DNA from 3 places in the Pseudoalteromonas ulvae UL12 genome. Region 2 is predicted to be linked to each of the others. Evidence: predicted binding sites of a transcription regulator. Region 2 holds the regulator's gene; each other region holds the start of a gene.

Region 1 (3,258 bases), on a different contig from region 2:
CAATTGAGCCCAATAGAAATAGGCTTGATGTGACGAATTGAGTTATAAAATGCCTCGGTAGTTTGCCCTGATAACGTGCGCCCTGATGCATCGGTAATCGTGCCTGAAATCATTACTGGCAATACTCGTCCGGCTTGCTCAAATGCTTCTTCAACTGCAAAAGAGGCCGCTTTGGCATTTAAAGTATCAAAAATGGTTTCAATCAAGATAATGTCGACTCCACCTTCCATTAAAGCAAGCGTTGACTCAATATACGCTTCCACCAGCGCATCAAAAGTAATATTGCGATAACCCGGATCATTGACATCTGGCGAAATAGAACAGGTTTTAGACGTCGGGCCAAGTACACCCGCAACAAAACGAGGTTTATGCGGCTCAAGCGCGGTGACTTCATCACATACTTGTCGGGCTAATTTAGCCGATTCAAGATTAATCTCTCGGCTTAAGTGCGCCATTTCATAGTCTTCCATTGAAATGGTGGTTGAGTTAAAAGTATTTGTTTCGATAATATCTGCACCAGCGCGTAAGTAATTTCGGTGAATAGTTGCAATCACCTCAGGCTGAGTGAGACTCAATAAATCATTATTGCCTTTGATCAATACATGCCAGTCAGCAAAGCGCTCACCGCGATAATCTTCTTCAGAGAATTTATATTCTTGGATCATAGTGCCCATGGCACCATCTAAAATTAAAATGCGCTCATTGAGGGCGGCTTTTAATTGAGCGGTCTTGTCTTTATTCGGCATAATTGTTAGTCCTCACATCCTGGCTAACTAAGTTAATATCATACGGCGTAGTTTGGTACACATAATAGTTTAACCAATTCGAAAACAATAAAAAGGCGTGACTTTGCCAAGTTTTAGACGGCTTATTATCTGGATTATCATCAACAAAATAATTTTCAGGTTTGGGGGCATCAGAACCTTTCGCACAGTCACGAATATACTCCCCCTTCAATGTATCCGCATCATACTCTGGATGGCCGGTTAAATACACTTGGCTGCCTGATGTGTTTTTAGTCAAGTACGCCCCAACAGTCTCAGAGCCCGCCAAGATAGTCAGCTCGTCTACCTGTTGAATTTTGTTTATATCGATGTGGCCATAACGAGAATGAGGCACCAAAAACTCATCGTCAAAACCACGCGTCAGGGCTGCATGCTCAAAAAAGCACTGATGTTGAAACACCCCACATAATTTTTGTTCGCGCAGTTCGCGCTTTAAACCATAATGATGGTAAAGCGCTGCATGAGCGGCCCAACATGAAAACAGTGTCGAGGTTACATGTTGCTCAGCCCAATCTAAAATAACTTTAAGCTCATCCCAATAGGCGACTTCTTCAAACTCAAGATGTGCTAAAGGGGCACCAGTGACAATCAATGCATCATAGTTAAGATCTTTTACTTCAGAAAAATAACGGTAAAACGTATCAAGGTGCTGCTCAGAGGTATTTTTACTTCTGTGAGTGTCTAACCGCAGTAAATCAACATTAACTTGTAACGGAGAATTGGCGAGTAAACGAATAAACTGCACTTCGGTTTCAACTTTATTTGGCATCAAGTTTAAAATAGCCAATTGCATTGGACGAATTTCTTGCGTTTTTGCCCGAGTTTTAGGCATGACAAACACATTTTCTTGGCGTAATTGTGCAATTGCAGGGAGTTCATCAAGGACAGTAATTGGCATCGTTATTTCTCTATAAGCAAAACTAGCTGCAATTATGACTGGATATCTGGAAATTTCAAGCTCCAGATGTTTAGACGTCCACCACAAAATCTAAGTCTGCTTTTTTATGGGTCACTGTTGGCCTGCTTTTCTGATTAAGCTAAAGCCATCATAAAAAACAGCAGGCGACTTGGCTCTCTAAGTTGATGAACATTTCATCACTATATCAGTAGAAAATATGGCACATCATGTAGATTAACGAGAGACACTGCATATTTTATTGTGGGTTTTTACGTTCTTTTGTTGGCTACTAACATTTAAATTGTTGAAAAGTCTTATCGAATTGACCTAATGTATGCATGCTTGCGATACAGATTAACCTATCAGTAAAACCCGCTTTTTCAGTGTTTGAGTTCACAAACCTCTCTGATAATACTATCTTTATTGAATGAGTACTTTTTCATTCTAAACTTTATCAAAAGGAACGCTTATGGCACTCACTGGTTTAAATGAATCCGGTGTAATTGACCGTATGACAGACATTGTTGCCTGCCTCAATAGCAGTGACTCCATACAGCGTTTTTTACTCGACATTCATTGTATTTTACAAAAAGTCACCTATGCCGATAATTTTTATGTTGTGCTTCTGGGTGATGATGACCGCCTTACTTTTCCTTATTTTCATGATGTAAAAGATGACTTTGATGCCGAAGAACTCAATGGTATTGAGCTCAATGATTTGGCCAGCACCCTTACTTATTACGCTTTAGCTCAACAAAAAGTCTGCAACTTTAATCTATCACAACTCACAGAGCTGATTGAAAAAGGCGAAGTTAAGGTCCTTGGCTCTCTACCACAACAATGGCTGTGCTTTCCCCTCATGATCAGAGAAAACTTTTTAGGCGCATTCATTATTCAGTCTTATCGACGGGAAGACGAGTATTCAGGTGTCATGGTTGATGTGCTCTATACCATCAGCCATGTTATTGCCTCCGCCCTCGATGCATTTAATAATCAACAAGCTTTATATGAAGCTAATCAGCGCTTAGCTCAATATCAAAATGAATTAGAACATCAAGTTGAATCTCGTACAAAACAACTGCAAAACAGTCTCACTGAGCTACAACGAGAGGTGGATCAACGAAAACAGCTCCAGACTCTCCTTGAGTTTGATTCACTTCACGATAGCTTAACCGGGCTTGCCAATCGAAAATCACTCTTTAATGAACTCAAACGAATTTCTGCACGCCTTGATCGCCAACCAGCGTATGTTTATCTGTTATATCTTGATTTAGATGGCTTTAAACCGATTAACGATACATATGGCCACCATGCTGGCGATAAAGTATTGGTTGAAGTCAGCAAGCGGATGATCAAAGCAATGCGAGGCTATGACTTAGTCGCACGTATTGGTGGGGATGAATTTATTATTGTCATCGATCAGGCGCTGGATGAAGTTGAACTCACGCAAATAGCCGAGCGTTTAATTACTGATATTCACCAACCTATTGAAATCGATGCCTACACGCAGGTCACCAGTGGGATCAGCATAGGCATTGCTTTTACCACTTTATCAGAACAAGTTGGAGAGCCCCT
Region 2 (3,258 bases):
CATGCTGCAGTTGACCATCGGCCAAGGTGAGCAATTGGCGTGCATCAAATGCTCGTGCATTGGCATCTAATTGCTTCAAATAGTGAGCCAGCAACCTTGCTGACCATAATTCTCCATGCGCCAGCAACTGCGCTTCTTGCAGCTGAGCGGTATTGATTTGTTCTGAGATATCGGCCAACTCTCCCGCAAGCGCAGACAAAACTGATTGCTGAAATGGCGCTACTAATAACTCTTGAATTAATTCACTTTGGTGTTGCTCAAGCAACGCAAGCACATCAGACAAAGCCTGTTGATCTTGCTGCTGGTAGCTTTGCCAAAGTTTAACTAAGGTATCGGTTGTTTTACCTGCAGCCGAAACGACAATCACATCTCCTTCAGATGCTTGGCTTAGAATTATATTTGCAACGGCGTGATAACGATTGGCACTACTTAAGCTCGATCCGCCAAATTTATGAACTGCTCTACTCATCTTAATTACCATAATGCGATATGTGCAGGACTAACAAAATTCGCACAGTTATCGGATGTTTTATCGTTGTCTGGCGCTTTAACAGCATTAGACTTTAATTGGCTTTGCCCTGGGCGAACCTGCTCAAAATTGCGCTCTAGATCAGCTAAAAGATCATTCACATCTTCAATGCCAACAGAAATCCGAATAAGCGTGTCACCCACACCCGCTTCTAAACGAGCTTTTGGTTCCATACCTGCATGTGTCATGGTCGCAGGGTGGCAAATCAAGCTTTCAACACCGCCTAAAGATTCAGCCAGTGTGAAGTGCTGACAATTTGTTAAGAATCGTGCAGCATCGTTGATATCACCTTTAATATCAAAACTGACCATACCACCAAACCCACGCTGCTGTTGTTTCGCTAATACATGTTGAGGATGAGACTCAAGACCTGGGTAGTAAACACTCTTAACATAAGGACTACGCTCTAAATACTCAGCAATTAGAAATGCATTTTGTTCATGTTGCTTAATACGAACATTCAATGTACGGATACCGCGAAGTGTTAAATAACTATCAAATGGCGCACCGGTAATACCAATATTGTTTGCCCACCAGGCTAATTCTTCGCCCAACTCAGTCGTTTTAGCGATAACCGCACCACCGACAACATCTGAATGACCATTAATGTATTTAGTCGTCGAATGCACAACAATATCAACGCCAAATTCGATAGGGTTTTGTAATGCAGGAGATAAAAAGGTGTTATCAGCCGCAACCAAGGCACCGCAATTTTTGGCCGTTTCAACCACTTTTGCGATATCTGTTAAGCGCAATAATGGATTGCTTGGTGTTTCAATCCAAATTAGTGCAGGTTTAAGTGCTTCAATTTCAGCAAAGGTTTTGTCTAGGGTGAAGTTAACGACTTTTAATTTTAATAAACCACGTTTTTCTAAACTGGTGAATAAACGATAACTGCCACCATAACAATCATGTGGGATAACAAGTGTGTCGTTACTCGACAACAGTTGAGTGACCAAATGAACCGCAGCCATACCCGTTGCTGTGACAATACCTTTGGCACCACCTTCGAGTTCAGCCAATGTCTCAGCTAAAACATCGCGAGTTGGGTTGCCGCTTCGACCGTAGTCGTAAGCACGTTTAGTATCAAAATCAGCAAAAGAATAAGTCGTTGATAAGAAAAGAGGAGGAACGACTGCGCCATGATGTTTATCGGCTTCGATTCCTTTACGCACTGCGATAGTTGCTTTTTTAGCTTTGTTCATTTTAAAACCCGCAAACAGTTGGATGTTTAGACGTCCAAAAGGTTAGATTACTAAAGATGAGAAGTCAAAACATTTATACGTCTAAATAGCTAAATAAATGATAATTGACTATATATTTTAAACCGATAAAATTTCGCCACGATAAAGCCAATAACTAAAAATTATAGATAATATTTTTATCTTCAGACTAATTCATTGGCAAACAGGCACGCAGTTATTAAAAGGCAATCTAAACTTATGGCAACAAAATGGAATGGTGAATATATTCACCCTTACGCAGAGCACGGTAAAAAATCAGAGCAAGTGAAAAAAATCACCGTGTCTATCCCGCTTAACGTGTTAAAAGTATTAACAGATGAGCGTACACGTCGCCAAGTGAATAATCTTCGCCATGCCACAAACAGTGAATTACTCTGCGAAGCTTTTCTGCACGCGTTTACTGGCCAACCACTGCCAAATGATGAAGATTTAAGAAAAGATAACCCTGAGCATGTTCCTGCTGAAGTAAGAGCAATCATGACAAACATGGGGTTAGACTTGCCAATACTCGAAGATGAATAAAAAAAAGCCTCAATTTTGAGGCTTTTTTATTGTGTGATTTACCATGCTTATTGCATATAGTTTTCTGGCAGCGCGATACGCGCAACGCCTGATGCAATAGCCGCCTCAGCAACAGCACGAGCAACTCGTGGAAGTAAACGAGGATCCATCGGCTTAGGAATAATATAGTCTTTACCAAACTCAAGCGAATCAACCCCAGCGGCTTGTAGCACTTCTTGAGGCACCGCTTCTTTTGCAATTGAACGAATAGCATTGACCGCAGCGATTTTCATTTCATCGTTAATCGTTTTAGCACGCACATCTAACGCACCTCGAAAAATAAACGGAAAACAAAGCACATTATTTACTTGGTTTGGAAAATCAGAGCGCCCTGTAGCCATAATTAAATCATTGCGTGCAGAATGCGCTACATCTGGACTTATCTCAGGATCTGGATTTGAACATGCAAACACCACAGGCTTGTCAGCCATTAGCTTTAGATCATCCGCAGTAATTAAATCAGGGCCCGATACACCGACAAATACATCAGCTTCTGCAATCACATCTTGCAAGGTACGTTTATCAGTATTATTGGCAAACAATTCTTTATATTCATTTAAATCATCACGGCGGGTGTGAATCACACCTTTGCGATCAAGCATATAAATATGTTCACGCTGGGCACCACACTTAATTAATAATTCCATACACGCAATTGCAGCAGCTCCTGCGCCAAGGCACACGATTTGCGCGTCATGTAAATTCTTCCCTTGTACTTCTAGCGCATTAAGCATGCCCGCTGCGGTTACAATAGCTGTGCCATGCTGATCATCATGAAAAACGGGGATATCACAACGCTCAATCAGCGCTTTTTCGATCTCGAAGCATTCTGGGGCTTTAATATCTTCTAAGTTAATACCACCAAAGGTGTCAGCAATGTTCTCAACCGTATTGATGAAATCTTCTGTAGTACGGTGTTTTACT
Region 3 (3,258 bases), on a different contig from region 2:
CCACAGTGACGATAACAGTGCGCTTTCACTCAGTCGCTCAAAAAATATTGCACAATATATGCTGCAAAACGGCATTGCCATGGAGCGGATCGCAATTGCCGGATTAGGTGAGGAGCAGGCAATGTTTCAGTCTGATGATCCAGAAGGATTGTTTTTCGATCGCCGTGTGATAATAAAAGTGAATGATCACTTACAAAAAAAGAGTCTCTAATAAGAGACTCTTTTTTTGTCGTTAAGGATTGATATGGCTAGCTGGTGCGCCATGTTGCAGGGCACAAGGTAAAAACTTTTGCGCCCAATTGACTAGCTCAATACGGTTGCGGGCATTGGTTTTTCTGAATGCACTGTAAAGGTGGGTTTTGACTGTGTGGTCGCTGATGTGCAGTTTCTCGGCGACATCTTTGTTTTTTGCACCTTGTGAGATGAGATGAATTATAGTGCGCTCTCGCTTGGTCAGTTTTTCAAGTGAGTCATTACTTTGCTCTGAGGCTGCATATTTAGGTTGCTGGGCGAGTAAGTTACCAAAGGCTTTACAGATAGAGCTGCGTTTAAACCATAATTCATCATTTAAAATTTTACTGATCCCTTTTAATAGAATGTCGGGGGTATCATTATGGTAAAAGACGCCTTTGACGTTTGCCATCAGTAGTAATTGCTCAGAAATTTCCTCATGCTTTGCATTGTAAATAATCACGCGATGATCTCTGGCGAGCAGCATTAAATGGGCCGGTAACATATCATTCCATGGTGTATCCCGAGCACAAATTAAGTAAAGGTTGTCTTGTTTTGCCTCATTTAATTCAGGTAGGTTGGTGTCGACTTTGACATTACAACACATTGTTTCTAGCACTTTCAGTAGCACATTGATCGTATTGGATTCTTGATAATGCGATGAGACTTGCAGATATACATTTGACTCTAGCCAATTCACTTATAACTTCCTTTTATAGATTGTTGAAAGCGGACAGTCAGCGTATTTAAATTAGAAACTAATGTAAAATAATAAGCTAGATTTTTATGCTATATAAAAGGGGGGAAAAATCACATCGCGTTATAGATAGAGTAATTTATCTATATGATAACGCTGTCAATTTTTTGGAACGTTACGGATTAGAGAAAACCTAACCTTGGGGCAAAGGTTAGGTTTTTTGAGTTGCTTTAAGATGGGTTAAGCAATTTGTTTTTCGGCTAGGTTGAGCTCCATCGTCGCCTTTAGTAAACGATAAAGATTAATCGATGCATCAATCTCTTCTTTACGGTTAGTTAAGCTTTCAATATTTAAACCCAACGGCACATCTAAGTGGGCACAACTACGCAAAATCTGGTTTAAATTTTCACGGCAAATACGAATTGATTCATTAAGTGAATCCTCGGCATCCAATATGCGCCATTTTGTCGCTTCAGGGACTGCAATGCCTAGCCACTGCATAAATTGTAGGGTTTTTTCACCACCGCAAGGGGTAAAAGTTAAAATCACACGGTTAGGTTTAATACCTTCTTGGCGGCATGTACGGGCATAACTGGTAATTAAATCAATGGTTGCTTGTGCATCATAAACAGCTTGCGAAATAAAGAAGCGGCAGCCTTGCTGTGTTTTTTCGATCAGGCGCGTATGCTCGTTGCGTTTTGAGGCATGACGCTCAGCAATCGTCACGCCACCTAAGAAGAAATCTTGCTCGCTGTCCGCCAATGTTTGGTAAGCATCAGGCAAGCTCAACTTGATGTCGCCTTCTGATGAAGGGCTGCCGACTAAGACTAAATTTTTCAGATTGAATTCTTGCTTGGTTTCGTTAAGCCAGGCTTTGAATTGTGTGACACCACGCTGTGCGACACTTTTATAGGTGATCACATCTAATTCAGACAATTTGCTCAGCAGTTGGCTGTATACGCGAGGGTCGACCGTTTGCTTAAATGGGAAAGGGCGCGGGGCGCTGATACGGCTACTTTCATCTTGAATGTCATAAATCACCACACCATCATATTCAATTTCATGTAGACGGCTAAGTAGTTTATTGGCAATTGTTTCTAATTGCGCATTATCGGTATCAATTTTTGGTGGCGTAGTACCTATGAGGTAAACACCTTGATTTGCATCTTCAATTTTCTCTTGTAGCGATAATGCCATGACCCTGCCCTAACGAAATTCAATCTATGGCAACTAATATAGCAGCCATTTAGACGTCTAGATAGATTTTTTTAGTGAAAGTTTTTCATTGAAGTTGAATTAAATTCATGTTGAGAGGAGGTATCGCCAGTCAAATGACACATCTATTTACAAACTTTCATCGTAATCAGTCGCGTAATAATCGATGCTTGAGCATAATAGGCCGCGATATAACAAAAAACACTTAAGGGATCACCATGAAATTTAAACTTTTAGCGACCAGCTTGGCAGTGTCTGCCATTTTATCGGGTTGTGTTGTCCACGTAGATGCAGGAAATAAACGCAACAACGATACTTCAGGTCAATCTACATACGCTGTTGAGCAAACAAGCCACAAAAAAATGGCCAACAATAGTCGCGATAAAGTGTTTTCGCAAAACTATGTATTAGAAGAGTTGCCAAATGGCTTGCGCGTGATGATTGTTAAAACCGATTACCCTGATGTTGTATCGCTGCAAATACCGGTTTCAGTCGGATCACGCAATGAAGTTGAAGCGGGCAAAACTGGCTTTGCTCACTTTTTTGAACATATGATGTTTAAAGGCTCTGAAAAATACCCGCAAGATGTGTACTCAGATATTTTGAAAAATTCAGGGGTGGATAACCGCGCTTACACCACCAATGATTACACTAATTATCACCTTAACTTCTCAAAAGAGCATTTAAATAAAGTACTCGAAATTGAAGCGGATATTTTCCAAAACTTATCGTATAGCGAAGAGCAATTTCGTACTGAAGCTTTGACTGTAAAAGGCGAATATTTAAAAAATAATGCCAGCCCAATTCGTAAGTTACTCTCTGCAGTTAGAAACGAAGCGTTTGAAAAGCATACCTATAAGCACACTACCATGGGCTTTTTTGAAGATATTGAAGCCATGCCAGATCAAATGGCGTATGGACAAGAGTTCTTTGAAAAGTTTTATAAGCCTGAATATGTATCGTTAGTGATTGTAGGTGATGTCGACCCACAAGAAACCATGAAAATGGTGAAGAAACACTGGGGTAACTGGCAAAAAGGCGATTTCGTCGCTGATATTCCGGTTGAGCCAAAACAGCAAGCAGCTAAATACATCCATGAGAAAAATGATGGCTTA

What was found. The regulator MetJ, encoded in region 2, represses methionine synthesis genes. The targets are predictions, from matches to a motif close to TAGACGTCTAGACGTCTA.
Region 1: metA (homoserine O-acetyltransferase MetA) is a predicted target of MetJ. The motif match lies at 1,747-1,764, and genes of this name have one in related genera.
Region 3: PULV_RS05815 (methylenetetrahydrofolate reductase) is a predicted target of MetJ. The motif match lies at 2,168-2,185, and genes of this name have one in related genera.

The regions. Positions count from the first base shown of each region.
Region 1 covers NZ_AQHJ01000023.1:563,869-567,126, forward strand. Annotated here, with positions in the region: gene PULV_RS06080 (homocysteine S-methyltransferase family protein) at 1-746, opposite strand, end outside; gene metA (homoserine O-acetyltransferase MetA) at 736-1,683, opposite strand; gene PULV_RS06090 (sensor domain-containing diguanylate cyclase) at 2,153-3,258, shown strand, end outside.
Region 2 covers NZ_AQHJ01000029.1:125,937-129,194, reverse strand. Annotated here, with positions in the region: gene metL (bifunctional aspartate kinase/homoserine dehydrogenase II) at 1-469, opposite strand, end outside; gene metB (cystathionine gamma-synthase) at 475-1,734, opposite strand; gene metJ (met regulon transcriptional regulator MetJ) at 1,972-2,295, shown strand; gene PULV_RS12990 (malic enzyme-like NAD(P)-binding protein) at 2,343-3,258, opposite strand, start outside.
Region 3 covers NZ_AQHJ01000023.1:504,589-507,846, reverse strand. Annotated here, with positions in the region: gene PULV_RS21910 (OmpA family protein) at 1-211, shown strand, start outside; gene PULV_RS05820 (helix-turn-helix transcriptional regulator) at 233-931, opposite strand; gene PULV_RS05815 (methylenetetrahydrofolate reductase) at 1,169-2,125, opposite strand; gene PULV_RS05810 (M16 family metallopeptidase) at 2,362-3,258, shown strand, end outside.